2 regions of the Geobacillus sp. B4113_201601 genome follow, and region 1 is predicted to be linked to the other one. Evidence: a T-box and tRNA genes for the amino acid it is inferred to sense, from the RefSeq annotation. Region 1 holds a T-box; the other holds one or more tRNA genes.
What was found. A T-box is a leader RNA that pairs with one kind of tRNA and senses whether it is charged. The one in region 1 lies ahead of tyrS (tyrosine--tRNA ligase), so its partner is inferred to be a tRNA-Tyr.
Positions count from the first base shown of each region.

Region 1 (15,509 bases):
TTAGCTGCGAGAGCGAGGATGCATGAAAACAAAATGGCCATAATTGTTGGCGCACATCTGCTTTTATTTTACGGGAATAAAAGCATAAGGAGGAGCAGTGCATGGCTCGTTATACCGGACCAACATGGAAAGTTTCCCGCCGCCTTGGCATCTCGTTGAGCGGCACGGGGAAAGAATTGCAAAAACGCCCGTATCCGCCGGGTCAACACGGCCCTGGCCAACGGCGGAAATTGTCGGAATATGGCTTGCAGCTGCAAGAAAAGCAAAAGCTGCGCCATATGTACGGCGTGAACGAGCGCCAGTTCCGCAAAACGTTCGATGAAGCAGGCAAAATGCCGGGCAAACACGGCGAAAACTTCATGATTTTGCTCGAGTCGCGTTTGGACAACCTCGTCTATCGCTTAGGGTTGGCCCGCACGCGCCGCCAAGCTCGCCAGCTCGTGACGCATGGCCACATCTTGGTTGACGGCAGCCGCGTCAACATCCCGTCGTACCGCGTCAAACCGGGGCAAACGATCGCCGTCCGCGAAAAATCGCGCAACTTGCAAGTGATTAAAGAAGCGATCGAAGCGAGCAATTACATTCCGGATTACTTGACGTTCAATCCGGAAAAAATGGAAGGCACGTATACCCGCCTGCCGGAGCGCTCCGAACTGCCGGCGGAAATCAACGAAGCGCTCATCGTTGAGTTCTACTCGCGTTAAGGCGCAAAAAAGATCCGAAATGCATCAGCATTTCGGATCTTTTTGTTTACGCGTAGCGAATCAAATAATACTTTTTCTTTCCGCGGCGGATGACGGTAAAGCGCCCTTCCAAGCGATGCGCGGCGGTCAGGACGGCGCCCACGTCTTGGATGCGCTCCCCGTTCACATAAATGGCGCCGTTTTGGACGTCTTCGCGCGCTTGCCGTTTCGACGGCGAAATACCGGCGGCGACAAGCAGCTCGACGAGCGGAACGTCGCCTCCTTCATGAACGAATGACGGCACATCTTTGAAGCCTTGTTCAATTTCCGCCGCCGTTAACTTCGCAATATCGCCGCTAAAGAGCGCCTCGGAAATGCGGACGGCTTGCTTGAGCGCCTCTTCGCCGTGCACGAGTTTTGTCACTTCCTCAGCGAGCGCTTTTTGTGCCGCCCGCTTCTCTGGCGCCTCACGCAGCTCGTGCTCAAGCGCCTCGATTTCCTCTTTTGACAGGAACGTAAAGTACTTCAAGTAACGGATCACATCACGGTCGTCAGTGTTGATCCAAAACTGGTAAAACTCGTACGGCGACGTTTTCTCGGGATCGAGCCAGATCGTGCCGCTTTCCGTTTTGCCAAATTTCGTCCCGTCCGCCTTTGTCACAAGCGGAATCGTCAAGCCGAACGCCTTCGCTTCGCTGTTCGTTTTGCGAATGAGTTCCAGCCCGGCCGTAATGTTGCCCCACTGGTCGCTCCCGCCGATTTGCAGGCGGCAGCCTTCCCTCTCGTACAACTTCAGAAAGTCATACGCCTGCAGCATCATGTAGCTGAACTCGGTGAACGAAATGCCGGTTTCAATGCGCGACTGCACCGACTCTTTCGCCAGCATGTAGTTGATGCTGAAATGCTTGCCGACATCGCGCAAAAACGAGATCACATCCAGCGGCCCGATCCAGTCGTAATTGTTTTTCATTTTCGCCGGGTTGTTTACAGCCGTAAAGTCCAACAACCGTTCCAACTGCCCTTTAATGCGGGCGCTCCACGCTTCGACCGTCTCTTTGGCATTGAGCGTGCGCTCGCTTTTTTTCCCGCTCGGATCGCCGATCAATCCAGTGGCCCCGCCGACTAGCGCAATCGGTTGATGGCCCGCCTGTTGGAAACGGCGCAGCGTCAAAATGGCGGCCAAGTTGCCGATGTGCAAGCTGTCGGCCGTCGGGTCAAACCCGCAATAAAGCGTCACTTTTTCCTCGTTCAGCAGCGCTCGGAGCCCGTCTTCATCCGTCGTTTGGTTGACGAGCCCGCGCCATTGCAATTCTGCAAGCAAATCCATGTCCTTCACCTCTCTATGGAATGTTCTACATAAAGAAAACACCCGCCCTGTATGAAGGGGCGAGTGTTCATCGCGGTACCACCCTACTTAGAAAGCCATAGGCTTTCTCGCTCATTTCGGTAACGGCGCATGCCGGCCAATGGCTACTAGGCCGCCAGCGGCGTGGTCCTCCGCGCCAGCTCCGTCGCAAAACGGAGCCGATGCCTCGTTTGACCCGACCGCAAAAAACGAAACCGTTCGCCATCGCTGCTCAGGGAGGTAATTCACGCCTGCCTTTGGGCTGGCTCGCACCGCCCGCCAGCTCTCTGCACCAGGGAGACAGCCGCTACTTGTTCCCGTCATGGCTTTGTCATGATGAAGCTATACTTTCTTTTACCATATGCGGCGCTCCATGTCAACCGGGTGCACGCAACGCCCCGACCAAAATTTGCGTCCTTTTTCGTCTTCAGCAGCGAAAAAACGGCAAAATTCCACAACAGCCGCCATCGGTATGGTATACTTATAGAAACACCGATTGGCCAAGATAGGGGGGCCGTCATGAAACACCAGCCGTTTCCACTTTCTTTGGAAAAAACGTGGCATTATTTTTCACGTACTTACCGCCTCGTTTGGAACACCGTCTTCGCGTTGCTCGTCGCCCTGCTTTGTCTCGCCTGCTTTGCTGTCGGCGCGGGCGCGGGCTATTTCGCGTTTTTGGTCAAAGATATGGACGCCCCTTCACGCGAGAGCATGTACAGCGCGATTTCCAGTTACGAGGAAACGAGCCATATGTATTTTGCCAATGGGGTCTATTTAGGGCGCTTCCGGTCCGACCTCGACCGCGAGGCGGTGCCGCTGTCTAATGTCTCCCCGTATGTTGTGCAAGCCATCATCGCTACCGAAGATGAACATTTTTACGAGCATCACGGGGTCGTTCCGAAAGCGGTCATCCGCGCCATGTTCCAGGAGCTGACCAACTCGCCGATCAAAAGCGGCGGCAGCACGCTTACGCAGCAGCTCGTCAAAAACCAGCTCCTCACCAACGAAGTATCGTTTGAGCGCAAAGCGAAAGAAATGCTCTTGGCGCTGCGATTGGAAACGTTTTTTTCCAAACAACAAATTTTAGAGGCGTATTTGAACGTCGTGCCGTTCGGCCGCAGTTCCTCGGGACGGAACATCGCCGGCATTCAAGCCGCCGCACAAGGAGTGTTTGGCGTTAACGCCAAAGACCTCAACCTCGCCCAAGCCGCCTTTTTGGCCGGCTTGCCGCAAAATCCGTTCGTCTATACGCCGTTTGCGCCAGACGGCAGCGTCAAACCGGACATTTCGGCCGGACTGCGGCGGATGAAAACCGTGCTCTACCGGATGAAACGCGCCGGCTACATTTCCGAGAAGCAGTACAACGAGGCGCTGGCATACGACGTCGCCAAGCATTTCGCCGCTCCGAAGCCCTCGCCGTTCGAGCAGTATCCGTTTTTGACCATGGAAATTGAGCGGCGAGCCAAAGACATTTTAGCGGAGGTGCTCGCTAAGCGCGACGGCCACCAACCGGCCAAACTGAAGCGCAACCCTTCTCTGTTCCAGCGCTACGTCGGTGAAGCCGAGAAAGCGCTGCGCCAAGGCGGATACCGAATTTACACGACGATCGACAAGGACCTGTATGAGCAAATGCAGCGCATCGCCGCCCGCTATCCATACTATGGCAACGACAACGTCTATTACGCGAAAGACAAACAAACAGGCAAAACGATCGCCCATCGCCAGCCTGTGGAAGTCGGGGCGATGCTCATCGAAAACAAAACCGGCAAAATCCTCAGCTTTGTCGGCGGGCGCGACTATAAGCGCGAACAGCTGAACCATGCCACCCAAGCGCACCGATCCAACGGCTCAACGATGAAGCCGCTCTTGGTGTACGCACCGGCGATGGAAATGGGCATCGTCCAGCCCGCTACCATCATCCCTGACCTTCCGCTGTCCATCGGCTCGTACAAGCCAAAAAACGCGGATGGGAAAACGCACGGGCTCGTCACGGCGCGCTATGCCTTGCAGCAATCGTTCAACATCCCAGCCGTTCGCGCCTACATGCGAATTCAGCATCGCCACCCGGTCGACTATTTGCACAAAATGGGGATCACCAGCGTTACCAAGCAAGAGGAAAGCCATCCGGCCTTAGCGATCGGCGGAACAAACGTCGGCATCACCGTCGAAGAAAACGTCAACGCCTACGCAACGTTCGCCAACTACGGCACGTTTGTCGATGCCTATATGATTGAAAAAATCGTTGACAAGAACGGAACCGTCGTCTATCAACATCAAAGCAAGCCCGTTTCCGTCTTTTCCCCGCAAACATCGTACTTGATGATCGACATGATGCGCGATGTGCTCCATGGCGGAACGGCGTCTTCACTGCCTAGCTATTTAGCGTTTTCCGCCGACTGGGCCGGCAAGACCGGCACGTCGCAAGCCAACCGCGATTCGTGGTTTGTCGCCGTCAACCCGAACGTTACGTTTGGCGTTTGGATCGGCTACGACCGGCCAGCGCCGCTGGAAACGTATTATAAAGGGCTTTCCTATGGGAAACGTACCCAACTGTTGTGGGCGCAGTTCATGAACGCCGCCTATCGGGTTCATCCGAAGCTCATCGCTCCGCGGGAGCGGTTTGCCATGCCTGGAGGCATCGTCCGGCGCGCCTACTGCGCCGCCACCGGCCTCAGCCCGTCGGAGGCGTGCCAAAAAGCCGGGCTTGTCCGCTACGATTTGTACAATACGCGCTTTGCGCCCAAAGAAGGGAGCGGCGCCGATTTGACGGAAAGCCGGCTCGTGGTCATTGACGGACGCCGCTACTTAGCGTTGGCGACGACGCCAGAGGAGTTTGTCACCCGCGGAGTCATCGCCCAGCCTGAGCTGCTCGCCGCTTGGGAAATGGCGAAAGACGACTGGGACAGAATGGATTTCACCGCTGCGGTGCTCAAAGAAAACGGCCATCCGCCCGCCCCTCCGTCCGCGCGTCTTGATGGCCACACCCTTGTCTGGACGCCCCACCGCGAACGCGATGTCATCGGGTATCGCGTCTACCGAGTGGGCGATGGCAGAGCGCGGCGCGTAGTGGCGGTGGTGAAAGCCGGGGAGCCGACGGCGTTTTCCGCGCTCGAACCCGGAGCATCGTACGATGTCACGGCAGTGGACATCGCCGGCCAAGAATCGGCGCCATCCAATCTCGTTTCGCAGACGGCGGCCGAACGACCCACACCGCCGGCCGCCGAGGACGGGGCGAAGAACGACACTCCTCCCCATTCGGAAGCAGCCGAGGAAGAGACGGATGCCGACTGATCCCTTCGTTGTAAAGCTGTATCCACGATTACATCACCAGCCTAAGAGGAGCACAACAGCCAACAGAAGCAGCCGATTCGTATCTAGTAAATAAAGAGGGTGTCCCGCCCCCGTTGGGACACCCTCCCTCATTTTTTGTTCGACCCTACTCGCCCCGTTTGTTTCACCCGGCGTGGCCCCCAAATGCAACGGTGCGCTTCGGCCCACCCTTATTCTATCCTTTTCTTGAGCCCGCTCTAGGAGGCAGGTGATTTACTCGCACAACCGCTTTTCCGAGTAGAAAAGCTTGTTCCATTAGCCTCTATGTTCACACGTTCCATCGTTGATCAAGGCAAACAATGATTTTTCACCAAGCCCTCTAGAAGGCGGGTGATTGAAGGGAGCCGGCCGCACACCAATCTTGTTTCCCAAATAGAAACACCCTGTCACATCAGATCGCCTTTCACACGCTCCCCCATTGCCGAAAAGAAACAACCGCTTTTCACCAGCCGTCTAGCAAATGTTCAGTCTTCCATCGTCGACAAGTCGCCGGTCGGCAAGTTGAGCTCCCACGCTTTTAAGACGCGGCGCATAATTTTCCCGCTCCGCGTTTTCGGCAGTTTGTCGCGGAACTCGATCTCGCGCGGCGCCGCATGGGCAGCGAGCCCTTGTTTCACAAATTGGCGAATGTCCTCTTTCAGCTCCTCGGACGGCTCGTACCCTTCACGAAGCGCGATAAACGCCTTGATGATTTCGCCGCGCACCGGGTCTGGCTTGCCGATGACGCCGGCTTCAGCCACCGCCGGATGCTCAACGAGCTTGCTTTCGACTTCAAACGGCCCCACGCGCTCACCCGACGTGTTGATGACATCATCGACGCGCCCTTGGAACCAGAAGTAGCCGTCTTCATCCATGTAGGCCGAATCGCCGGAGACGTACCAGTCGCCGATGAAATATGATTCATATTTTTGCGGATTGTTCCAGATCGTTTTCATCATCGACGGCCAGCCTTTTTTGATGGCCAAGTTGCCCATCCGGTACGGCGGCAGGACGTTGCCTTGGTCGTCGATGATCGCCGCCTCAACGCCCGGAATCGGTTTCCCCATCGATCCCGGCTTGATGGCCATGCACGGATAGTTGCAGATCAAGTGCGCCCCTGTTTCCGTCATCCACCACGTGTCATGGATGCGGCGGCCAAACACTTTCATCCCCCAGCGAATCACTTCCGGGTTGAGCGGCTCGCCGACGCTCAAAATGTGGCGGAGCGAGCTTAAATCGTACTTTTTCACGATCTCATCGCCGGCGCCCATCAGCATGCGGAACGCCGTCGGCGCGCTGTACCAAACGGTGACGTCGAAATCTTGAATCGTTTGATACCAAGCGTCCGGGCTGAACCGGCCACCGACGACGACGCTGGACGCTCCGCACAGCCATGGGGCGAAAATGCCGTACGACGTCCCGGTCACCCAGCCCGGGTCGGCCGTGCACCAGTAAATGTCGTCCTCTTTTAAGTCGAGCACCCATTTCCCCGTTTGATAGTGTTGAATCATCGCGTTATGGACGTGCAAAACACCTTTCGGCTTGCCGGTTGAACCGGAGGTGTAATGCAAAATCAACCCGTCTTGGCGGTCGACCCATTCGATGTCAAAGTGCTTGCTCGCTTCCTTCATCCGCGTTTTCAAATCGATGTACGGCCCTTCCTCGGTGATGCCGTCCCCGACCAAGAAAACGTATTTCAGCTCCGGCAGGTCGCCGACCGGCACGCGCGGCAGCAGCTCCGGCGTCGTCACGATCGCTTTCGCCCCGCTGTCTTCGAGACGGTCGCGCACCGCGTCTTCCATGAACGCCTCAAACAGCGGTCCGACGATAGCGCCCGTTTTGATGATGCCAAGAACGGCAAAATACAGCTCCGGAGAACGCGGCATAAAAACAAACACGCGATCGCCTTTTTGAATGTCAACCGTCTGTCTCAACACGTTCGCTACTTGGTTGGACAGCTCTTTCATTTCTTTGAACGTATATTTTTCCTTCCGAACCGCATCACGGTAGTAAAGCGCCACTTTATTCTTGCGGAACGATTCGGCATGGCGGTCGATCGCCTCGTACGCCATGTTGACTCGTCCCGTTTCATACCAAGAAAATGCTTTCTCAGCTTCTGACCATTGAAAATGGGGATATGTGTCCTCATAGCTTTTCAAGTTGTAATCCCCTTGTACGGCTGGCAACAGTTCCGTCTTCATTCTCCGATCCCCCTTATGTAAGTGGTTACATTTTTATTATAGTGGATCGTTCACAGTTTCTCAATTTTTAAAATATTCATCGTCCTCGCTTTTTGAATTTTTTTTGAATCGCTTGTTATGATAGCGTTTTCATTCCTGTTTTCATGTATAATGGAAGCAGAACGATCGATTCAGGTGGTGACCGAATGGAGCATCGAAAAACGTATAATGCCAAAGAGCTGAAAACACCAAAAGGAACGCTGCTCATCGAAGGGCCAGTGACGCCGGAAGCGTTGGCCCGCTATGCGTTTCACCATGATTTGACGTCCTTTCGCCAACCCGAGAAACAGCACCGCGCGCTCATTGACATCGCCCATCTTCCCGAGGGGCGCATCATTATCGCCCGCCGCGGCGAAACGATCGTCGGCTATGTGACGTTTTTGTATCCCGACCCGCTCGAGCGGTGGTCGGAAGGGAACATGGAAAATTTGCTTGAACTGGGCGCCATTGAAGTCATCCCCGAGTTTCGTGGGTTTGGCGTCGGCAAAAATTTGCTGATCGTCTCGATGATGGACGATGCCATGGAAGACTACATCATCATTACAACCGAATATTATTGGCATTGGGATCTAAAAGGCACTGGGCTGAACGTATGGGAATACCGAAAAGTGATGGAGAAAATGATGAACGCCGGCGGACTTGTCTGGTATGCGACCGACGACCCGGAAATTTGCTCGCATCCGGCGAACTGCTTGATGGTCCGCATCGGCAAACGGGTCGACGCCGAATCGATCCAACGGTTCGACCGGCTTCGGTTTATGAACCGCTACATGTACTAACATATCGGATGCCTAAAAAGCCGGTGACAAACCGCTGTCACACGCCGATCGGCGGCGTTTTCATTCAGAAGAGAAAGCGGATTCTGCAAGGTTTTTTCTAATTGAGAAATGAGTGGAATCAGTCGTTTTTGCACTAAATCACCAGCCTCATAAAGGGAGAGGGAAACGATGCTTGTTGAGCAAATCATGAAATCGCCGGTCGTTACGCTCCGCGCCGCGAACACGATCGCTGAGGCGCTGCAGCTGCTTCGAACGCACCGCATCCGCCATTTGCCGGTCGTCGATGACGAAGGGCGCTTGATCGGGCTTGTCACCAGCCGCGATTTGCGCAGCGCCAGCCCGCCGATTGACGATCTTCCTAAACAGCTCGATGACCTGCAAAAACCGGTCGGCTCCATCATGAACACCGACGTCATCGTCGGCCATCCGCTCGACTTTGTCGAGGAAGTAGCCGCGCTCTTTTACGAACACCGCATCGGCTGCCTGCCGATCGTCAACAACGGAAAACTCGTCGGCATCATTACGCAGACGGATTTATTGCGCACGTTCGTGGAACTGACCGGCGTGCATCAGCCGGGATCGCAAATCGAAATTAAAGTCCCGAACGAAGCCGGAATGCTCAGCAAAGCGGCGGCCATCATCAGCGAGCGCCATGTCAACATCGCCAGCGTCCTGTTGTACCCCGACCCGGACCCGAACGACAAAATTTTAGTCTTCCGCGTGCAGACGATGAACCCGCTGCCGTTGATCCGCGACTTGCAAAACGCCGGCTATCACGTGCTATGGCCGAACTTGCCGGGGGTTACGTCATGAGCCGAAACTGTGCATTCGTTTACAGCGAGGATTTTCTTCAGTACAAATTTCATGACGACCACCCGTTCAACCAGCTGCGGGTCAAACTGACGCATGATTTGCTGCGCACGCTCGGCGCTTTGGATGATCGACATATCATCGCCCCGCGCATGGCGACGGACGATGAACTTGCGCTCATTCATGACCGTTCGTACATTGCGGCGGTCAAAGCAGCCGGGCGCGGCGAACTGCCGGAGGCGGTGGCGCTCAACTACGGCCTTGGCACAGAAGATACGCCGGTGTTTCCAAACATGCATGAAGCGAGCGCCCTGCTTGTCGGCAGCACCCTCACCGCCGTCGACGCCGTGCTGTCCGGGCGGGTGGAGCACGCGCTCAACCTAGGCGGCGGCTTGCATCACGGGTTTCGCGGCAAGGCGTCCGGCTTTTGCGTTTACAATGACAGCGCGGTCGCCATTCAATATATCCGGGAAAAATACGGGCTGCGCGTATTGTACGTCGACACCGACGCCCATCACGGGGACGGGGTGCAATGGGCGTTTTACGATGATCCGAACGTCTGCACGTTCTCGATTCATGAAACGGGCCGCTACTTGTTTCCAGGGACGGGAAATGTCAACGAACGAGGGCATGGGGCGGGGTATGGCTATTCGTTCAACATTCCGGTCGACGCGTTTACGGAAGATGAATCATGGCTGGCCGCCTACACGACCGCCCTCCGGGAAATCGCCGATTTTTTCCGTCCCGACGTCATCGTGACGCAAAACGGAGTCGATGCCCATTACTATGACCCGCTCACCCATTTGTCGGTGACGATGAAAACGTATCGGGTCATTCCAAGACTTGCGCATCAAATCGCTCATGAATATTGCGGCGGACGCTGGATCGCCGTCGGCGGCGGGGGCTACGACATCTGGCGCGTCGTGCCGCGGGCATGGGCCCTCCTTTGGCTGGAGATGACCGATCAAGCCGATGTGTTCGGCCCATTGCCGGCCGCTTGGCGCGAACGATGGCAACCGCTTTCACCCGTCGCGCTGCCGCTCGAGTGGGATGACCCGGATGATTTGTACCCGCCCATTCCGCGCCGAGCGGAAATTAACGAGAAAAACGCCCATACGGTGGAAAAGGCGTTGTCGTTCATCCGCCGTTCCCATTCGAACCAGCTGTAGCCGTATGTTAGGCGGCAAAGCGGACGCGGCGATGTCCTGAACGCCGGCCGCTGCCGACAGCCCCAACGCCGGACGACTTCGGCAGCTGGCGGTCCGCCCCGCTCGCCGGGCGAACGGCGCCTCCTCCTTTCCTGTGCGGCTTCGCGCCAGCGCTTGGGATGAGCCAACGGCCTTCACGATCGGCAAACATCCCGCTTGGCAAAAGAGCGGAATGAATCCTTTTTTGCCCCAGCGAACGAAAACGGCTGATTCCGAACGCGTCTAGGCGTGGAATCAGCCGTTTTGTCATTTCGTCGACTCGCGTACCTCGAGTCGGTGCGGCAACACAACGATATGGTTGTCAACCGGCTCTTTGTTCATATACTTCGTCAACAGCCGCATCGCCACCGCTCCAATGTCATACATCGGCTGGACGACGGTCGTCAGCCGCGGCCGCACCATCGTCGCCAATCGCGTGTTATCAAAACCGACGACTTCCAAGTCATCCGGCACGCGCACCCGATGGTCTTGGGCGCTGTGAATGATGCCAAGCGCCATTTCATCGGTGCCTGCAAACACCGCCGTCGGCCGTTCGGCAAGCTCGGCGATTTTTTCATACGCCTCCAAGCCCGAATCGTACGAGTTGTCGCCCTCGATGACGAGCTCTTCATCATACGACACCCCGCGCTCCTCAAGCGCCCGGCGATACCCGGCCAACTTCCGCTGGTTGATCGGGTCGTCGGTCGGCCCAGTCACATAGGCCACGCGGCGGTTCCCTTTTTCCAACAAATACGTCACCGCTTCAAACGCCGCCTGCTCGTAATCGATGTTGACCGACGGAATCTCCTCCGGACCCATCGTCGCCGCCAGCACAATCGGCACGGACGACTTTTGAAATTCGGCGGCGTGCTCCTCGGTGATCGTCCCGCCCATAAACAAAAGGCCGTCCACTTGCTTGGCGAGCATCGTATTGAGCAAATGCAGCTCCTTTTCCTTGTTTTGATCGGAGTTGCTCAAAATGATGTTGTATTTGTACATCGTGGCGATGTCCTCAATGCCGCGGGCCAGCTCGGCGAAGAAGATGCTCGAAATATCCGGGATGATCACCCCGACCGTCGTCGTTTTTTTGCTGGCGAGGCCGCGCGCCACAGCGTTCGGGCGATAGCCAAGCCGCTCGATCGCTTCAAGCACTTTTTTCCTTGTCGATGGTTTGACGTTCGGGTTTCCGTTGACGACGCGCGAAACGGTCGCCATCGAAACGTTCGCCTCACGGGCCACATCGTAAATCGTTACGGTCATTCCGTTCACTCCTTTTTACTCGATCCGATACCCGGTGAATTCCGAATGTATGTACACCTATCATACGATACATTATCGCCAACTCGCAACGAAATCGCAACCATTTTGCCGGTTTGTTCACAAACCGTTCACGAACGGCACCGCTTGACAACAACGGGCGGAAACAGCGGATTGGTTCACAAACGACCGTTCACAGGTAGCTTTCCCCAAACAATCGCCGGGCATGAGAAAAGCCGCCCATCAAATGGACGGCTTTTTTCGGCGGACCCTGTACGGCGCAAGCCGGGGAAGCGGCGTTACGCTTGAACAAACTGGCGCTGGAAGGCGCGCACTTCCCGCATAAACTCATCAAACTGGGCAAGGTCCATTTGCTGGGCGGAATCGGACAGGGCGACAGCCGGATCCGGATGCACTTCGGCCATAACGCCGTCGGCGCCGATCGCCAAGGCGGCTTTGGCGCACGGGAGAAGCAGATCGCGCCGCCCGGTCGAGTGGGTGACATCGACGAACACCGGCAAGTGCGTTTCTTTCTTCAAGATCGGCACCGCCGAGATGTCGAGCGTGTTGCGCGTCGCCCGCTCGTACGTGCGGATGCCGCGCTCGCACAAAATGATCTGCCCATTTCCTTGCGACATGATGTACTCGGCGGCGTTGATAAACTCTTCGATCGTCGCCGCCAAACCGCGCTTGAGCAAAATCGGCTTGTTTACTTGACCAGCTGCCTTGAGCAGCTCGAAGTTTTGCATGTTGCGCGCGCCGATTTGGATGACATCGATATAATCCAAGGCGGTTTCAATATCCGCCGGTGTGACGATTTCACTGATGACCGCCAAATCAAATTCATCGGCGATCCGTTTTAAAATTTTCAGCCCTTCCACGCCGAGCCCTTGAAAGTCGTACGGCGAGGTGCGCGGTTTGTAGGCGCCGCCGCGCAGCAATTTAATGCCGTGCTTCTTCACCGCGGCAGCGACAGCGGCGACCTGCTCATAGCTTTCGACCGCGCACGGCCCCATGACAAAATACTGGCTGCCGTCGCCGATTCGCTCCCCTTTGATCTCGACGATCGTGTTTTCCGGATGTTTTTTGCGCGAGACAAGGAGCGCTTTCCGATGGTCGTCCTCCTGCAGTTCGAGCGCCGCTTTGAAAATCTCCTTGAAAATGTGCTGCAGCGTTGACGTTTCAAACGGCCCGTCGTTATGCTCGGAGATGAGGTCGAGCATCTTCCGCTCGCGCACCGGGTCATAGCGGTGCGTTCCTTGCGCCTCTTTGATTTTGCCGATTTCCTGAACGAGCCGCCCCCGTTCATTGATCAGCTTCAGCAGCTGCAAGTTGATCTCGTCCACGCGCGCCCGCAGCTCGTCTAATCTGTCATTGCTCATGCTTCCCTCATCCTTTCCCAATATCGTACATCATTGCGCCGCCCAGCGGCATCCCCGTCATGGCGAACGGAGTTTTTTAATTAGTGTTTATTATAATCGATAGCCGCATCGTTGTCACGAAAAAATTGCTTTTTTAATTAAACGCTTTTAAGCATTAAAGCAAAAAACAAAAAACGAGGGCAGACGAGCTTGGCGAGACAAGCGCCGGACAGCCGGCGATTGTGAAGGAACTTGCTTTGTGCGTCAAACAACGAGCGGCCGGCCACCGCCAACCTCGTTCATCCCGTGCTGGCGACAATAGCCGTCCGCTCGTCTGAAGAAATCAGCTTCCCGCCGCCGTTTCTAGCGTCGCGTACGTGATGTTCCCATGCGAGGCGTGCCAAACGACGCGGCCGTTTTCAAACAGCAACGCTTGCGGCGACTCGTGCTTCACCCCGGTCGTCTCGGCAATATGGTTGGAAAGCGGGCGCGCCTCTTGGACGTACAAGCAATATACGGGCAGCTCTGGATGGTCGGCCGCAAACGTTTCGCATTCGCGGAACGCCGCCCGACTGATCGGGCAGGTCAGGCTGTGCTTGACGAACAAAAAGCGGCCCGTTTCACTCTTGAGGCGTTCAAACTGTTCGATCGTCTCCAGCTTCTTCATGCCCATAGCTCTCCCCTTCTTTCGGCGGCTTCACGTTTTTCTCGGCATCATCCAAGGCCGTTTCCGCTTCTTTCAGAAGGCGTTGGAGCGTGTCGCGGTCCATGTTTCCTGACGCCGCCACGTCTTTTATGTTTTCGGCGATCTTCGCCACGTTGTCAACGGCATTTCCCGCCTGCGCCGCCACCTCATCCGCCGCTTGTTCCACCTTCTTGGCGGCTCGATCTGCGACCTGTTTGGCGCGCGGCGCCGTTTCGCTGATCGTTTTTTCCACCGTGGTCATCATTTCTTTTGCCGTATGTTTCATTTGATTGGCCGTTTCTTTGAGTCTTTGTTTGGCGTTGGCGGCTGCTTCCTTTGTGGCTGCACCGACATTCGACACCATTTCGTTCGCTTTAATCGGGATGTATTCTGCCACTTCTTTCGTTTTTTCTTTCGCCGTTGTCAAAAAGTCGTTCGCCGTATCTTTGACCGGCTTCCATGCTTCTTGATCGCCCCATTCGGCGAGCCATTTCCGCCCTTTTTCGCTCGTCAAAAACAACGCCGCCGCCGCGCCGGCCAAACCGCCAACCAGTGCGCCAAGCAAAAAGTTATTGTCTTTGCCCATTGATTTCAACCTCCTTGCCTGATTGTTTTCTTCTCCATTTTGCCCATCGTTTGCGGAAAACATTTGCCTTTTGCAGCGTTTCCCACCATTTCATTTTCGATGAATCGGCCGCGCGCAAAAGCGTGGCCGCCGTCTGACGCAGGGCACGATTGGCCAATTTCAGCGCCTCCCCGGTTTCCCCAACGGCTTCCACCACCCCGGAAAGGGCGTGAACGTTTTTTTGCACATCATGGGCAACCCCGTTAGCCGTCTGCAAAAGCTGGCGCATTTCCCCCGCCACCGCTTGCACTTGCTCATCCGTGTGGCCGATCATTTCCGTTAAGCGCCGGAGCGTCTCCTGCAACACCGTCAGCGTTTTCGCTATGTAAACGGCCAAAAGCGCAAAAGCAAGCGCCACGACAGCGAGGCTTGCATACAACATCCACTCCACTCCATTTCCTCCCCTCTTCTGTTTTTTTTACCCTAATGGTTTCGACTTGAAACAGAAGCGGGCCTTCCCCTCCTTGGCCCGCTTGCTTGACGGTCGTCAGGCGGAAAGAACGACCCGCTCATACGCCTGCTGGAATTTTTGAATGTCACCGGCGCCCATAAACACCAGCACCGCGTCTTGATGTCGCTTGAGCACGGCGACATTTTCTTCCGCGAGCAGATGTGAACGCGGAATTTCCGCCTGCAAATCGCGGATCGTCAACTCGCCTTCATGTTCGCGCGCCGAGCCGAAAATGTCGCACAAATACACGTGATCGGCTTGCCGCAAACTTTCGGCGAACTCGCGCAAAAACGTTTGCGTCCTTGTATACGTATGCGGCTGGAAAATGGCGACGACTTCACGCCCCGGATATTTTTGCCTAGCCGCTTCTAACGTCGCCGTAATCTCGCGCGGATGGTGGGCATAATCATCGATGAGCACTTGGCGCCCGACCGTCTTTTCGCTGAACCGGCGCTTCACTCCTTGGAACGTTTGCAGCCCTTTGGCGATCACCTCGGCCTCCACTCCCTCATAGTGGCAAAGGGTGACGACGGCAAGCGCATTGAGCACATTGTGAGTGCCGAAGCGCGGAATGGCAAACGAAGCAAAAAACGTGTTGCGCACAAACACGTCAAACGCCATCCCGTCCGACGTTTTCACGATGTTGCGCGCTTGAACGTCGTTTTCTTCGCCAAGCCCGTAAAACAACATCGGCACTTTCGCTTGAATGTTCGGCAAATACGGATCGTCTCCACAGGCGACGATCGCTTTTTTCACCTGATTCGCCATTTCCTGAAA
Region 1 is NZ_LQYX01000074.1:40,680-56,188, reverse strand. Features, by position in the region: gene rpsD (30S ribosomal protein S4) at 102-704, shown strand; gene tyrS (tyrosine--tRNA ligase) at 751-2,010, opposite strand; T-box leader at 2,063-2,361, opposite strand; gene B4113_RS09015 (transglycosylase domain-containing protein) at 2,548-5,319, shown strand; gene acsA (acetate--CoA ligase) at 5,823-7,538, opposite strand; gene B4113_RS09005 (GNAT family N-acetyltransferase) at 7,724-8,356, shown strand; gene B4113_RS09000 (acetoin utilization AcuB family protein) at 8,525-9,169, shown strand; gene B4113_RS08995 (acetoin utilization protein AcuC) at 9,166-10,335, shown strand; gene B4113_RS08990 (hypothetical protein) at 10,343-10,624, opposite strand; gene ccpA (catabolite control protein A) at 10,621-11,613, opposite strand; gene B4113_RS08980 (bifunctional 3-deoxy-7-phosphoheptulonate synthase/chorismate mutase) at 11,910-12,992, opposite strand; gene ytxJ (bacillithiol system redox-active protein YtxJ) at 13,315-13,644, opposite strand; gene B4113_RS20500 (YtxH domain-containing protein) at 13,607-14,242, opposite strand; gene B4113_RS08965 (DUF948 domain-containing protein) at 14,226-14,663, opposite strand; gene murC (UDP-N-acetylmuramate--L-alanine ligase) at 14,769-15,509, opposite strand, start outside.

Region 2 (15,509 bases), on a different contig from region 1:
CGCATATCGAAAAGAGGAAAAATGGTGTTGACTCTTTCGGTTTTTTATAGTAAATTTCATATTGTCGTTCCGATGCTCAAAGCATGAAAGAAAAAAGAGCAAAAAAACTTGACAAATATTTTGATTGGTTTATAATAAATATCGTCGCCATTGCCTAGTGGTGATAGCGGAGGGGAAACACCCGTTCCCATCCCGAACACGGAAGTTAAGCCCTCCAGCGCCGATGGTAGTTGGGGCCAGCGCCCCTGCAAGAGTAGGTCGCTGCTAGGCAATGCTGTGGAGTATTAGCTCAGCGGGAGAGCACCACGTTGACAGCGTGGGGGTCACTGGTTCGATCCCAGTATACTCCACCATCATGGGGCGTTAGTTCAGGGGGAGAACGCTTCGCTGGCAGCGAAGAGGTCAGGGGTTCAAATCCCCTACGCTCCATTTCCATGCGGTCGTGGCGGAATGGCAGACGCGCTAGGTTGAGGGCCTAGTGGGGGCGACCCCGTGGAGGTTCAAGTCCTCTCGACCGCATCGCTCCAAACAGTTACGGAGGAGTACCCAAGTCTGGCTGAAGGGGTCGGTTTCGAAAACCGATAGGGGTGTCACAGCCCGCGGGGGTTCGAATCCCTCCTCCTCCGCCATATAAAGTCGCATATTGTGCCGACTTCGCTCAATTGGTAGAGACGAGCATCGGCTTCATCGAATTAACTGCGAGTTGCCTCGACGCATTCGTCTTCCTTGAATAAGCGAGTAGAGGAAGAGGCACAAGCTTAACAACGAGTCAGCTTCTTGATCTATATTGTGCCGACTTAGCTCAATTGGTAGAGCAACTGAATCGTAATCAGTAGGTTGCGGGTTCAAGTCCTGCAGTCGGCATCGTCATTATGGAGGGGTAGCGAAGTGGCTAAACGCGGCGGACTGTAAATCCGCTCCCTTTGGGTTCGGCGGTTCGAATCCGTCCCCCTCCATTTTTATTCCCCATAAACGGGCCTATAGCTCAGCTGGTCAGAGCGCACGCCTGATAAGCGTGAGGTCGGTGGTTCAAGTCCACTTAGGCCCATCCGATATGAAAGACGGCAAGGGCGATCCTTGCCGTCTTTTTTCGTGAAAATCCCGCGTCCGTGAGTAGAGATTTTCATGCCTGGTTGGACGGGAAAGCGTTGCCCATGAATCTTTCTGTGAAAATGCGCCGCCTTGCATCGTCATGTTCATGCTAGGAGAGCTAGGCTTGCTCATGAACGGTTGCGGTGAGTCATGCGCGGCAGCGGGGGGTTCATGGCTTGAGGGAGAGGAATATCTCTCTGCGGCTGTTTTCTGTAAGCGATTTGACCGTCTGTTGGCGGGAGAAATAGGGAAAACCTCCCCGCTTTAGTCGCTCGCTCGACATGACCCGCCAAATAATGGTACTATAAAGGAAAGAGGAAAGGAGGAAAACGGCATGAGCATTTTGAAAAAAGGTTTGGCGTTCGGGCTTGGGCTTGCGATCGCTAGCAAAGAACAAGCGGAAAAGATCATTGATGAGCTGGTCAAAAAAGGGGAGTTGTCGCTTGACGAATCGAAGGAAGTGATCGATCAATGGAAACAGCAGACGGAGGCGCGGAAAACGGAAGTGCAGCGGCTTGTGCGCGAGCAAATCAAGCAGGTCATCGATAAACTGGACTTGGCGACAAAAGAAGACGTGCGGCAGCTCGAGGAGCGGATCCGCCGCCTTGAAGAAAAGGAACAAAGCGGGCAGTAAACCGATGCGGCCTGCCCGCTCGTTTTTTGCCGCCTTAGGAGAGATGTTCGGATGATCGGAAAACGAATGCGCCATATCGGAAGGTATCACGAGATCGCCGTCGCCTTGCTTCGGCACGGATTCGGGATGATCGTCGATGAACTCGGCTTTTCTTCGTTTCTTTCGCTGCCGCCGCGATGGAGAGCGGAGCAAGGAAAAAAGGAGGGAAAAACGGTCGCGGAGCGGCTCCGTCTTGTGCTTGAGGAGCTCGGCCCGACGTTTATTAAGCTCGGACAAATCGCCAGTACGCGCCCGGATTTGCTTCCAAGTCCGATCATTCGAGAGCTCGAAAAGCTGCAAGACCAAGTTCCGCCGTTTCCGTTTTCGGAGGTGCGCCGAATTGTGGAAACCGAGTTGGGCGATTCGCTGGAGAAGCTTTTTCGGTCATTTGCGGAAATGCCGCTCGCTGCCGCTTCGCTCGGGCAAGTGCATCGGGCCGTTCTCCCTTCCGGACAAGCCGTTGTGGTGAAAGTGCAGCGCCCACGGATTGCCGCGCAGATGGAGACGGACTTGGACATTTTACAAGATTTGGCCGTGTTGGCGGAACGGCGTCTCGAGTGGGCGGCATCTTACCGGCTGTCTGAGATCGTCGATGAGTTAACGAAATCGCTGCGGCAGGAGCTCGATTATACAGTTGAGGCGCGCCATGCCGAAACGTTTGCCCATCTATTTGCCGATGATCCGTCGCTGTATGTCCCGGGCGTTTTTTGGGAATATACAACGAAAAGGGTATTGACGATGGAATACATCGACGGCGTGAAGCTCGGGGAAATCGAGCGGCTGAAAGAGAGCGGCTATTCGTTACAAGCGCTGGCCGAGCGCTTGGCTGCTTCCATGCTGAAGCAAATGTTCGAACATGGGTTTTTTCATGGCGATCCCCATCCCGGGAATGTGTTTGTGCTTCCCGGCGGCGTGCTAGCTTTTATTGATTTCGGCTTAATGGGGCGCCTCCGCCCCAATGTCAAGCATCACCTTTCCACGCTTGTCATCGCCTTGATGCGGCAAAACACAGATGGGGTGTTGAACGCGATTTATGGGCTGGGGCTTGTTCCGGATGAGGTGGATGAAGGAACATTGCGCGATGATATCGATGAGCTGCGGGAAAAATATTATCGCGTGCCGCTTAGTGACATCAGTCTCGGGGAAGCCGTTGAGGATTTGCTTACCGTGGCGTTTCGCCACGGCATTTGCATTCCAAGCGACTTGACGCTGTTAGGGAAAGCGCTGTTGACGGTCGAAGGGGTTGTGGAGATGCTCGATCCGCAGTTTCGCATCATCGATGTGGCCGAACCGTTTGGGAGAAAGTTGCTGAAAGAGCGGCTTCGACCTGATCGCGTAGTGGAAACGGCATGGAAACGGATTTTCGACTACGGCAAATGGCTGCTTCGCTTGCCGGACAGCGTAAAGGGATGGACGAAAATGATGCGGCACGGCAAGCTGCGGCTGGAGATCACGGCGCCTGATTTGGAAACGCTGCTGCGAAAGCTCGATCAGATGGCGAACCGGCTGTCGTTCAGCATCGTTCTTCTTTCGCTGAGCATCGTCCTTGCCGGGCTGATGATCGCTTCCTCGCTCGGGCGGCCGTCGACGCTGCTATGGAACATTCCTGCTGTTGAAATCGGATTGGGGGCGGCCGCTTTTCTATTTGGTTGGCTGCTTTATTCCATTTTTCGGTCGGGGAGATTTTAGCGTTTGTTGCCGGCTGCGTTCTTCCTTTTGCGCCGAGAAGGCCGGCGCTCCTACACGTGAAAAGGACGTTCATAAGAGAGCGGGAACCCCCGCTTCTTTCGATGTAGGATGAAAGCGAGCGCAACGATCGAACCCGATGGGACGGGGGCGTTGTCCGAACCGGAAATGGATGAGGGTGCGAACGCACCAACAATCCCCCGCTTTTTGGCGTGTGGAATGTCAAGCGGCTTTGGAAAACGAAAGCGGAAGACATCGTGGAGCCGGCTTTTCTGTCGATGTTTGGGCGGCACTGGCAGTGTTCATGGCTCTGCATGCCACTGGGAGGGAGCACCCAACGGCGATTTTTCGCTTCATTGATTAGAAGTTAGAAGGATTTTTCGTTACCCATCGCGAAACTAGTACAGCAAGAAGGAGAATCAAGGAAGGAGAGAACCCGGATGTCCATTGTCAACCCGAGCCGGGAGGAAATCGGCGCGATTTTGCGCAAGGCGAAACGGATCGCCGTGGTCGGTTTGTCCAACAATCCGGAGCGCGAGTCGTATATGGTGGCGAAAGCGATGAAAGACGCTGGCTACGAAATCATTCCGGTCAACCCGATGATCGACGAGTGGGAAGGCATTCCGGCGGTCGATCGATTGACCGATATTGACGGCCATGTCGACATTGTCGATGTGTTCCGCCGCTCTGAGCATTTGCCCGAGCTGGCTCGCGAGTTTGTGCAAATCGACGCGGACGTGTTTTGGGCGCAGCTTGGCGTCGTCAACGAAGAGGCGTATCGGTTTTTGAAAGAAAAAGGCTACACGGTCATTATGGACCGTTGCATTAAAGTGGAACACGCGCTCACCAGACGTGCTTGATCGATGAAACGGCCATCTTGTTCAAGATGGTCCTTTCGTTTTTTTCGTGCGTTTGTCTGATTTTGTCGGACCGCGTCAAAAGACGATGGACAGCCGGGCATTTTATGGTACAATAAAACAGAAACAGATGTTCTTGTTTTGGGTAGGAAGGGGTGGCGTTGTGGCAAAACAATCGGTGTATGAATATAACGAAGAGGCCATTCAAGTGTTGGAAGGACTTGAGGCGGTCAGGAAGCGGCCGGGGATGTACATCGGCAGCACGGACAGCCGCGGCTTGCATCATCTAGTGTATGAAATTGTTGACAATTCGGTCGATGAAGCGCTGGCCGGATACGGAAACTACATTTTCGTGCAAATACATAAAGACAACAGCATCACGGTTTTGGACGAAGGGCGCGGCATGCCCGTCGGAATGCACAAGCTTGGCAAGCCGACGCCGGAAGTGATTTTGACGGTGCTTCACGCCGGCGGCAAGTTCGGCCAAGGGGGGTATAAGACGAGCGGCGGTTTGCACGGAGTTGGGGCGTCGGTCGTCAACGCCTTGTCCGAATGGCTGGTCGTTACGATCCACCGCGATGGTTTCATCTACCAGCAGCGGTTTGAAAACGGCGGCAAGCCGGTGACGACGCTTGAAAAAATCGGGACAACAAACAAAACCGGGACGATCATCCAGTTCAAGCCGGACCCAACGATTTTCAGCACGACGGTGTTTGATTACGAAACGTTGAGCGAACGGCTGCGCGAATCAGCGTTTTTGTTAAAAGGGCTGAAAATCGAGCTCGTCGACGAACGAACCGGCATGCGCGAAGTGTTTCATTACGAAAACGGGATTGAAGCGTTTGTTGCGTACTTGAATGAGGAAAAAGATGTGCTCCATCCTGTCGTCTATTTTGCCGGCGAACAAAACGGCATCGAGGTGGAGTTTGCGTTCCAGTTTCATGATGGCTATTCGGAACAAGTGCTGTCGTTTGTCAACAACGTGCGCACGAAAGACGGCGGCACGCACGAGGCGGGGGCGAAAACAGCGATGACCCGCGTCTTTAATGAATACGCCCGCCGTGTCGGTTTGCTTAAGGAAAAAGATAAAAATTTGGAAGGAACCGATATTCGTGAAGGATTGTCAGCGATTGTTTCCGTGCGCATTCCCGAGCAGTTGCTGCAGTTTGAGGGGCAAACGAAAGGCAAGCTCGGGACGAGCGAAGCGCGTTCCGCCGTCGATGCGGTCGTCTCCGAGCAGCTGACATACTTCCTGCAAGAAAACCCGGACATCAGCGCGATGCTCGTGAAAAAAGCGATCCGGGCGTATCAGGCGCGCGAGGCGGCCCGCAAAGCGCGCGAGGAAGCGAGAAGCGGCAAAAAGCGGAAAGGGAAAGAGGCGGTGTTAAGCGGCAAGCTGACACCGGCGCAAGGGCGCAATCCGCTGAAAAATGAGCTGTACTTAGTCGAAGGGGATTCGGCGGGCGGCTCGGCGAAGCAAGGGCGCGACCGCCGCTTTCAGGCAGTGCTTCCGCTGCGCGGGAAAGTCATCAACACAGAAAAAGCGAAATTGGGCGACATTTTGAAAAACGAGGAAATCAATACGATCATCCACGCCATTGGCGGCGGCGTTGGGGCCGATTTTTCGCTAGAAGACGTCAACTACGACAAAGTGATCATTATGACCGATGCCGACACGGACGGCGCTCATATCCAAGTGCTGCTGCTCACGTTTTTTTACCGCTACATGCGTCCGCTCATTGAAGCGGGGAAAGTGTACATCGCCTTGCCGCCGCTTTACAAAATCAGCAAGAAAAGCGGCAAAAAAGAAACGGTCGAGTACGCCTGGACCGATGAGCAGCTGCGCGAGATCACGAAAAAAATGGGCCGCGGCTACACGATTCAGCGCTACAAAGGGCTTGGCGAAATGAACGCCGATCAATTGTGGGAAACGACGATGAATCCCGAGACGCGCACGTTGATCCGCGTCCGCATTGAAGACGCCGCCCGCGCCGAACGGCGGGTGACGACGCTCATGGGCGACAAAGTGGAGCCGCGCCGCAAATGGATCGAAACGCACGTCGCCTTCGGGCTTGAGGAAGAGCCGGGCTGGATCGGCTGATGGCGGCGTAAAGCCGCCTTTTTGACGCTGAGGTTCGTTCGGAAAGGAGAATGATGATGGCAGAACGATTGTTGGAATTGCCGTTAGAAGATGTGCTGGGCGACCGTTTCGGACGCTACAGCAAATACATTATCCAAGACCGGGCGCTGCCCGATGTGCGCGATGGGCTGAAACCGGTGCAGCGCCGCATTTTGTATGCGATGTACATCGATGGCAACACGGCGGACAAGCCGTTTCGCAAGGCGGCGAAAACGGTCGGAAACGTGATCGGCAACTTTCATCCGCACGGCGATTCATCGGTGTATGAAGCGATGGTGCGGATGAGCCAAGAGTGGAAGCTGCGCAACGTGCTTATTGAAATGCACGGCAACAACGGCAGCATCGACGGCGACCCGCCGGCGGCGATGCGCTACACGGAAGCGCGCCTGTCAGCGATGGCCGCCGAGCTGCTTTGCGATATCGACAAGGAGACGGTCCCGTTCGTTCCGAACTTTGATGATACCGTAAAGGAGCCGACCGTCCTGCCGGCGATGTTTCCCAACTTGCTCGTCAATGGCTCGACCGGGATTTCGGCGGGCTACGCGACCGACATTCCGCCGCATGCGCTCGGCGAGGTGATTGACGCTGTTCTAATGCGGATCGACCGTCCCGATTGCACGGTGGATGAGCTGATGACCGTGCTTCCCGGCCCCGATTTTCCGACCGGCGGCATCATCCAAGGGAAAGACGGGATTCGCAAAGCATATGAGACCGGGCGCGGAAAAATCATCATCCGCGCGAAAGCCGCCATCGAACAGGCGAGAGGGGGAAAACAACAGATCGTCATCACCGAGCTCCCGTATGAGGTCAACAAAGCCTATTTGGTGAAAAAAATCGACGAGCTCCGCCTCGACAAAAAGCTGGACGGCATCGCCGACGTCCGCGATGAGACGGATCGGAACGGGCTGTCGATCGTCATCGAATTGAAAAAAGACGCCGATGCCGAAGCGATTCTCAACTATTTGTACAAAAACACCGACTTGCAGGTGCCATACAATTTTAACATGGTGGCGATCCACGAGCGGCGGCCGAAGCTGATGAGCTTGCCCGAACTATTGGATGCCTACATCGCGCACCGGAAAGAGGTCGTCACAAACCGCTCCCATTTTGAGCTGAAAAAGGCGAACGAGCGCAAGCACATCGTTGACGGTTTGATTCGGGCGCTTTCCATTTTGGATGAGGTGATCGCAACGATTCGCGCTGCAAGCGACAAGCGCGATGCCAAAGACCGGCTGATGGCTCATTACGGATTCACTGAAGCGCAAGCCGAAGCGATCGTGACGCTCCAGCTGTACCGGTTGACGAACACCGACATTACGGCGCTTCGTCAAGAAGCGGAAGAACTGGAGCGAGCGATTGCGGAACTTACAGCGATTCTCGCCGATGAAAAGAAGCTGCTTAGCGTCATCAAAAAAGAGCTGAAGGCGATGAAAAAGCGATACGCCGATGAGCGGCGAACGGTCATTGAAGAGGAAATCGAGGAGCTGAAGGTGAACGTCGAAGCGCTCATTCCGGCCGAAGACGTGATCGTCACGGTGACGAAAGAAGGATATGTGAAGCGGACGAGTTATCGTTCCTACAGCGCCTCCAACGGCCAGGATATCGGCATGAAGGAAACGGATCGGCTGCTTGGCCAACTGGAGATGAATACGACCGATGTGCTCTTGCTTTTCACCCGCCGCGGTTACTACTTATATTGCCCGGTGCACACGCTTCCGGACATTCGTTGGAAAGACGTCGGCCAGCATATTTCCCATCTCATTCCGCTTGAGCGCGATGACGAGCTGGTGGCGGCGGTGCCGGTATCTTCATTTGAAACGGCTGATCAGCTCGTGTTCGTGACCAAGCAAGGATTGGTGAAACGGACTGAGCTTGCTCAATATCAAGTGCAGCGCTACCATCGCCCACTTGTCGCGGTCAACGTAAAAGAGGAGGACGAGGTCGTCGCCGTCTATCGGACGGATGGGCGCGGCCGTCTTTGGCTGGCGACGCACGGGGGGTATGCGCTTTTGTTTCCGGAAGAGGAGATCAGCTTCGTCGGTGTGCGGGCTGCGGGAGTGAAAGGCATTCAGTTGAAAGACGGGGATGTTGTCGCCGCCGCCTGCCCGTTTCCTCCTGATGGCAGCGGGTGCTTTGTTGTCGTCACGCAGCGTGGGGCGGTCAAAAAGATGGCGCTTGCTGAGTTTGAGCCGTCATCGCGCGCCAAGCGTGGGATCAGCGTGATTCGTGAAGTGAAATCCAATCCGCATCGTGTCGTTGGCGCCGTTGTCGCTCGCGACGAGGAGCGAATCGGGCTGCGGACGGAAAAAGGGGTCGTCGAGATGGTGGAGGTCGCTTCGCTTCGCTTGTCCGACCGCTATGGCACCGGCTCATTTGTCATTGACATCGATGAGGCCGGGGCGGTCGTCGATGTGTGGAAAGAACCGCCGGCAAGGATCAGCGAAGGGGGATAAAAATGAGGTTTAGACGGCAAGAACCGTTCCGCTACCAGTTTGGCCAGCCGCTGCCGGCAGAATTGACGGCGGCTGATGGCCGATATGAAGTCTTGGTGCATGACATCAGTCCGCACGGCTTGAAGGTGGAAGCAGATCGCCCCCTTCCGTTTTCCGGCGGAGGCTCTTGGGTGGACGTGTCGCTTGTTTTGGGCGGGGCTGCGTTGCGCGTCCGCGGTCAGCTCGTTTGGGAAAAGCCGTTTGCCCGCATTCACTATTACGGCATCCGCCTCGATGTCACCAAACAGGAAGAAGAAGGCTTGATCGAAGCCATCAAACGGCATGTGGCGGAGAGCCGGCGGCGATGATGGCGGAATGCTAGGAGGCCGGTGATTTCGTGCAAAATACTACTGCTTCCACCCATTTCTCAATTAGAGAAACCTCGTAGAAACAGCCTTCTTTTCATGAAAATGGGATGATTGGGGTGTGACAGCGGTTTTTCACCAGCCTCCTAGATAAGTTGAAATTTTGTTTTACATCCAGCTCATCACTAGCCACGTTATATCATATCAGCTTGTATTTAGATGAACCGAAATGAACAATCGGAAATTGTTTATTGCAACTTATATAGTAAAAAGAGGGTATCCCAAAAGGATCGGGATCCCTCTTTTGTTGTTCTATATACATGCTGACTGCTTCTCCCGCATGATCGGTTGTGCCGATCTTGAAGGCAGACAACCTTTTCGGCCAGCCCCGCTTTTTCATCTCTCCTATCGTCAATGAACGTTTCTTGTGCATCGTGCTGCTTTGGCCATCCTTTATGGCCCGCCGCTCCGTTTGTCGTTTTTGTTGGCGGAAACTCTTGTGCGTCACCGGAGCGAAACCGTTCTTTCACCAAAATTTCCACCATTTGTGGGCACGGGTGGCGGCGCTGCTGGCCGCTGTTTGGCGGAAGGACAAAACGAGTTCGCGGAACGCTTTCTCCCGCTCCAAAATGCGCTGCTCCAACCGTTTGCGCTCCTCCTCTTGTCTCGCTTTCTCTTCACGGCAGATCGCGACAACGGTTTCCAAATGTTCATGGAGCTGTTCGGTTTTTTGCTGCCACGCGTCTTCATAATCACGGAGCGAGCAGCGCACGGTTTCGGCGGCCGCGGCCGTTTGATCGGCGAGTGAGTCCAGCCGATCTTTCACCTCGCCCATCGCTTGCTCAATGGTGCGATTCGTTTCCTGTTTCAAAGCGCGGACGAGATCGTCTTTGAGCCGGGCCGCCAGCTGTTCAGCTATGTATGGCATCCCTTGATGCAACAGGCGCGGGGGATCAATGATTTCCCCTTCCATCACCGTTGTGTCCGTCGGAGCGGTTCGTTCGCCAGCCGGTTCGGCTTGTTGGGCGTCCAGCTGGTTAATCATGTCCGCTACTTCGGCCGGTCGGCGGCCGTCTTCCAGCCACGCGCGGATATGGCGAAACCGTTCGATCAGCTCGTCATTATACAGACGCGCTCCTCCCGGGGCGCGCGGGATGGTGATCGATCCGGCGAACTGTTTTTCCCACTGTTTTAAATCGCGGGCGGTGACTCCAATTTTTTTGGCTGCTTCGCGCAAGGTATACGTTTTCATGGCGTTGTCTTCATCCTTTCTCGCTTCGGTAGTGATTCACTATGTTTTTTCCCGTTTGGCTGTAGATTTTCCTGCTGTTTGACAAAAGATAACAAAAGAAGTGGAAATGGGAAAAGAACCCCCATCGGTTGTCGAAAAAGAAACATTCATATCGAAACGTGTTGACAAACTTGTATATACAAGATAAACTATGTTCATGATGTATATACAAGTTTTTTGAAACCGATTGCTGAAAGCGATTTAGAAGGCAGGGAAGCGGTAAACTCGCTTGTTTTCCGCTAGGAGGCCGGTGATTTCGCGCAAAATACCGCAACCATCGATGGGCGTCTGGCGGCCGCTTTGCCGCTCATGTTTTCGCGCAATCGGAAGACGAGAAAGAAAAAAGGAGGCATTCATCATGGGGGCATACCAACAAGCAGCCGCGCAAATTGTCGAAGCCGTCGGCGGCAAGGACAACATCGTCGCCGCTACGCATTGTGTAACAAGGCTTCGGTTTGCGCTCAAAGAGGAAGGAAACGTCGATAAAGAAGCGCTCGAGCGCATCGATGTCGTCAAAGGGGCGTTTTCGGCCAACGGCCAGTTTCAAGTCGTCATCGGCCAAGGGCTTGTCGATAAAGTGTATGACGATTTGGTTGAACTGACTGGCATCGGTCGGGCAACGAAGCAGGAAATCAAAGACGCGGCGGAAGCGAAGCTCAATCCGCTGCAGCGAGCCATTAAGACGCTCGCGGACATTTTCATCCCGATTTTGCCAGCGATCGTCACCGCCGGTTTGTTGATGGGGATTAACAACGTGTTGACAGGCCCAGGCATTTTTTACGAAGGGAAATCGTTTGTCGAGGTGCACAAAGAATGGGCCGATTTGGCGAACATGATCAACTTGATCGCCAATACGGCGTTTGTCTTCCTGCCTGGGTTGATCGGCTGGTCAGCGGTGACGAAATTTGGCGGCAGCCCGCTCTTGGGGATTGTCCTTGGTTTGATGCTCGTCCACCCCGATTTGCTCAATGCTTGGGGCTGGGGAGCGGCGAAAGAAAAAGGAGAGATTCCAGTTTGGAACTTGTTCGGCTTTGAAGTGCAAAAGGTCGGCTACCAAGGGCAAGTGCTGCCAGTGTTGGTCGCTTCCTACGTGCTGGCAAAGCTGGAGCTGTTTTTGCGCAAGCGCATTCCGGATGCGTTTCAGCTGTTGCTTGTCGCGCCGCTTGCGTTGCTCATTACCGGCTTTTTGGCGTTCATCGCCATCGGACCCATCACGTTTGCGATCGGCAACGCCATTACCCACTTGTTTGTCACGATTTTTGACACGGTTCCGGCGCTTGGAGGATTGTTGTATGGAGCGCTGTATGCGCCGCTCGTCGTCACCGGGATGCACCATACGTTCTTGCCGGTTGACTTGCAGCTGATCGCCAATACGGGCGGCACGTTCCTTTGGCCGATTTTGGTCATGTCAAACATCGCCCAAGGCTCGGCGGCGTTGGCGATGATGTTTGTGGCGAAAGAGGAAAAGCTGCGCGGCTTGTCGTTCACGTCAGCGGTCTCGGCCTATCTTGGCATCACGGAGCCGGCAATGTTCGGGGTCAATTTGCGCTTTCGCTTCCCGTTTATCGCGGCGATGACCGGAGCGGCGATCGCCGGCATGTTCATCACGCTCAATCAAGTCATCGCTCCATCGATCGGCGTTGGCGGCCTGCCGGGCTTCTTGTCGATCGTGCCGCAAAAGTGGACGCCGTTCTTTATCGGCATGGCGATCGCGATTGCGGTTCCGTTTGTGCTGACGTTTGTTTTCGGCAAAGTGCGCAAAATCGCACGCTAACCGCTCGCCTTCATCGAGGCAAAGGATGCATTCGCTGGCATACCATTGGCCGCTAACGCCAATGGTATGCTTTTCATTCATTGTTGAAGTCAACGAACGAGGTGAAGAGACGTGTCAACAACACCGTGGTGGAAAAAGGCGGTCGTTTATCAAATTTATCCGAAGAGCTTCCGCGACACGAATGGAGACGGCATCGGCGATTTGCCGGGCGTGATCGAAAAGCTCGATTACTTGAAAGAACTGGGCATCGATGTCATTTGGCTGACGCCGATCTACGCGTCGCCGCAGCGCGACAACGGTTATGATATCAGCGATTATTTCCGCATTCATCCCGCATACGGAACGATGGACGATTTTGATCGTCTGCTCCACGAAGTGCACGCGCGCGGCATGAAGTTGGTAATGGACATGGTCGTCAACCATACGTCGACCGACCATGAATGGTTTCAGCAGGCGCGCGCTTCAAAAACGAACCCATACCGTTCGTTTTACATTTGGCGCGACCCGAAACCGGACGGCGGACCGCCAACCAACTGGCAGTCGAAATTTGGCGGCTCGGCGTGGGAATACGACGAACAAACCGGCCAATATTACTTGCATTTGTTCGATGTGACGCAAGCCGATTTGAACTGGGAAAACGAAGAGCTGCGCCGCCGCCTTTATGACATGATGCATTTTTGGCTGAAAAAAGGGGTCGATGGCTTTCGGTTGGATGTCATCAACTTGCTGTCCAAAGATCAGCGCTTCCCGGATGACGACGGTTCGGTGCCGCCGGGGGACGGGCGCCGCTTTTATACGGACGGGCCGCGCATTCATGAATTTTTGCAGGAAATGAATCGCGAGGTGTTTTCCAAATACGACATCATGACCGTCGGGGAAATGTCGTCAACGACGATCAATCATTGCATTCGTTACACGAACCCGGAAAACCATGAGCTCAATATGACGTTTAATTTCCATCACTTGAAAGTCGATTACCCGAACGGGGAAAAGTGGACGGTCGCTCCGTTCGATTTTCTCGCGTTAAAACGCATTTTGTCCGAATGGCAAGTCCGGATGCACGAAGGCGGGGGATGGAATGCGCTCTTTTGGTGCAACCATGACCAACCGCGCATCGTGTCGCGCTATGGCGATGACAGGACGTATTGGAAAGAATCAGCGAAAATGCTGGCGACGACGATTCATCTCATGCAAGGAACGCCATACATTTACCAAGGCGAAGAAATCGGCATGACCGATCCGAAATTCACGGATATTCGTGACTATCGCGACGTAGAGTCGCTCAACATGTACCGAATTTTGCGAGCGCAAGGCAAAAGCGAGCAAGAAGTGATCGACATTTTGCAGCGAAAATCGCGCGACAATTCACGTACGCCGATGCAATGGGACGACAGCCCGCACGCCGGGTTTACATCCGGCACGCCGTGGATTCGCGTCGCCGACAACTACCGGCGCATTAACGTGAAACAAGCGCTTGCCGATCGTGACTCAATTTTTTACCACTATAAACGGCTGATTGAGCTGCGCAAACAGTATGACATCATTACGACCGGCCGCTATGAGCTGCTGCTTGCGGATGATCCGCATCTTTTCGCCTATATGCGTCATGGCGATCGGGAAAAGCTGCTTGTTGTCAACAATTTTTATCCTGTTGAAACGACGTTTGTGCTGCCGGAGGAGGCAGGCGCGAATGACTGTACGGCGGAATTGTTGCTCGCGAACTATTCGGACGCACCGACCGATTTCCGCCGCATGCGGCTGCGCCCATATGAATCGGTTGTTTATCTTTTGCGCCGGCCGTGATACAATACAAGCGGTGATTCTTATGCATGAAAACAAATATTTAACCATTTACCATGACCTCATTTCCCGCATCCGCCGCGGGGAATGGAAGGCGTACGACAAGCTGCCGTCAGAACACGAGCTCGCTGCGCGCTTCGAGACGTCGCGTGAGACGATTCGCAAAGCGCTCCAGTTGTTGTCCGAGCACGGCTATATCCAAAAGATGAAAGGGAAAGGCTCGATCGTGCTCGATGTCGGCAAATATGACTTTCCCGTATCCGGATTGGTCAGCTTTAAAGAACTGGCGCAGACGATGAAGCAGCCGGTGCGAACGATCGTCCATGAACTGGCTGTCATCAAGCCGGATGGCGAACTCAAACAGCAGCTGCGCGCCTCAAGCAAAGACGAAGTGTGGAAAGTCGTGCGCGTCCGCGAAATCGGCGGGGAGCGGATCATATTGGATAAGGACTTTTTCTTAAAAAAGCACGTGCCGCTGTTGACGGAGGAGATTTGTGAAGACTCGATTTATGAATACTTGGAAACAACGCTGCATTTACCGATCAGCTTCGCGAAAAAAGAAATGTCGGTCGATGCGGCGACGGAGGAAGACCGCCGCTATTTGGATCTCAACGGCGACGATCGCGTCGTCGTCGTCAAAAACTATGTCTATTTAAGCGACGCCACCTTGTTTCAATATACGGAATCGCGGCATCGGCTCGACAAGTTCCGGTTTGTCGATTTCGCGCGCCGGAAATGACAGCGCCCGGCCGTGCGTTCCCTAACCTAGGATGGCGGCCGCATGCTGCCACGCTGCGTCTTATGACGCGGCTTTTTTCTTTTTCATTTCCTCAACCGCTTAATACTAAAATAAAACTATGTTCTAAATAATCATTGATAATCATAAATAAATCACGTTATGGCTATCCTTGTTAACAACGGCATCGGAAAGGGGGGACACCGACATGGAAGGGACATGGTGGTCGCTGTTGCCGTTTCTTCTTATCATTCCACTCGCTGTCTGGCTGAAAGAACTGCTGCCCGGCTTGGTGGTTGGTTTGCTCGTCGGGGCGTTTTGCCTTGAAGGGTCGGTAATCGGGGCCATAGAGCGCGCGGTTTCCGCTATTGTGCACGCCCTTGTCGATGATGAACATGTAAAAGTCGCGCTCTTTTTGTATTTGTTTGGCTCTCTGATCGGCATGATACAAATTACCGGCGGGATCAAAGGACTTGTCGAACGGCTTTCCGGGCGCATTCGCACAAAGCGAGGGCTGCTTTTTTTCGTATGGCTGACCGTGCCGGTAACGTTTTTTATGCCGATGTTTCGCATTATGTTGCTAGGGTCGGTGATGAAGGCGGTGCTCCGCCAATTTCGCGTTGACCGCCGCCGCATGGCGTATATGATCGATGTCTCGACCGA
Region 2 is NZ_LQYX01000032.1:4,045-19,553, forward strand. Features, by position in the region: rRNA gene rrf (5S ribosomal RNA) at 154-270, shown strand; tRNA gene B4113_RS04285 (tRNA-Val) at 279-353, shown strand; tRNA gene B4113_RS04290 (tRNA-Ala) at 358-429, shown strand; tRNA gene B4113_RS04295 (tRNA-Leu) at 437-519, shown strand; tRNA gene B4113_RS04300 (tRNA-Ser) at 537-629, shown strand; tRNA gene B4113_RS04305 (tRNA-Thr) at 792-864, shown strand; tRNA gene B4113_RS04310 (tRNA-Tyr) at 875-956, shown strand; tRNA gene B4113_RS04315 (tRNA-Ile) at 975-1,048, shown strand; gene B4113_RS04320 (phasin family protein) at 1,427-1,726, shown strand; gene B4113_RS04325 (AarF/ABC1/UbiB kinase family protein) at 1,778-3,454, shown strand; gene B4113_RS04330 (CoA-binding protein) at 3,892-4,311, shown strand; gene parE (DNA topoisomerase IV subunit B) at 4,472-6,409, shown strand; gene parC (DNA topoisomerase IV subunit A) at 6,466-8,901, shown strand; gene B4113_RS04345 (PilZ domain-containing protein) at 8,904-9,248, shown strand; gene B4113_RS04355 (MerR family transcriptional regulator) at 9,772-10,497, opposite strand; gene treP (PTS system trehalose-specific EIIBC component) at 10,895-12,310, shown strand; gene treC (alpha,alpha-phosphotrehalase) at 12,422-14,113, shown strand; gene treR (trehalose operon repressor) at 14,136-14,849, shown strand; gene B4113_RS04375 (Na+/H+ antiporter NhaC family protein) at 15,055-15,509, shown strand, end outside.
Region 2: it has a tRNA-Tyr gene. The T-box ahead of tyrS (tyrosine--tRNA ligase) is inferred to sense a tRNA for this amino acid. The anticodon was not compared.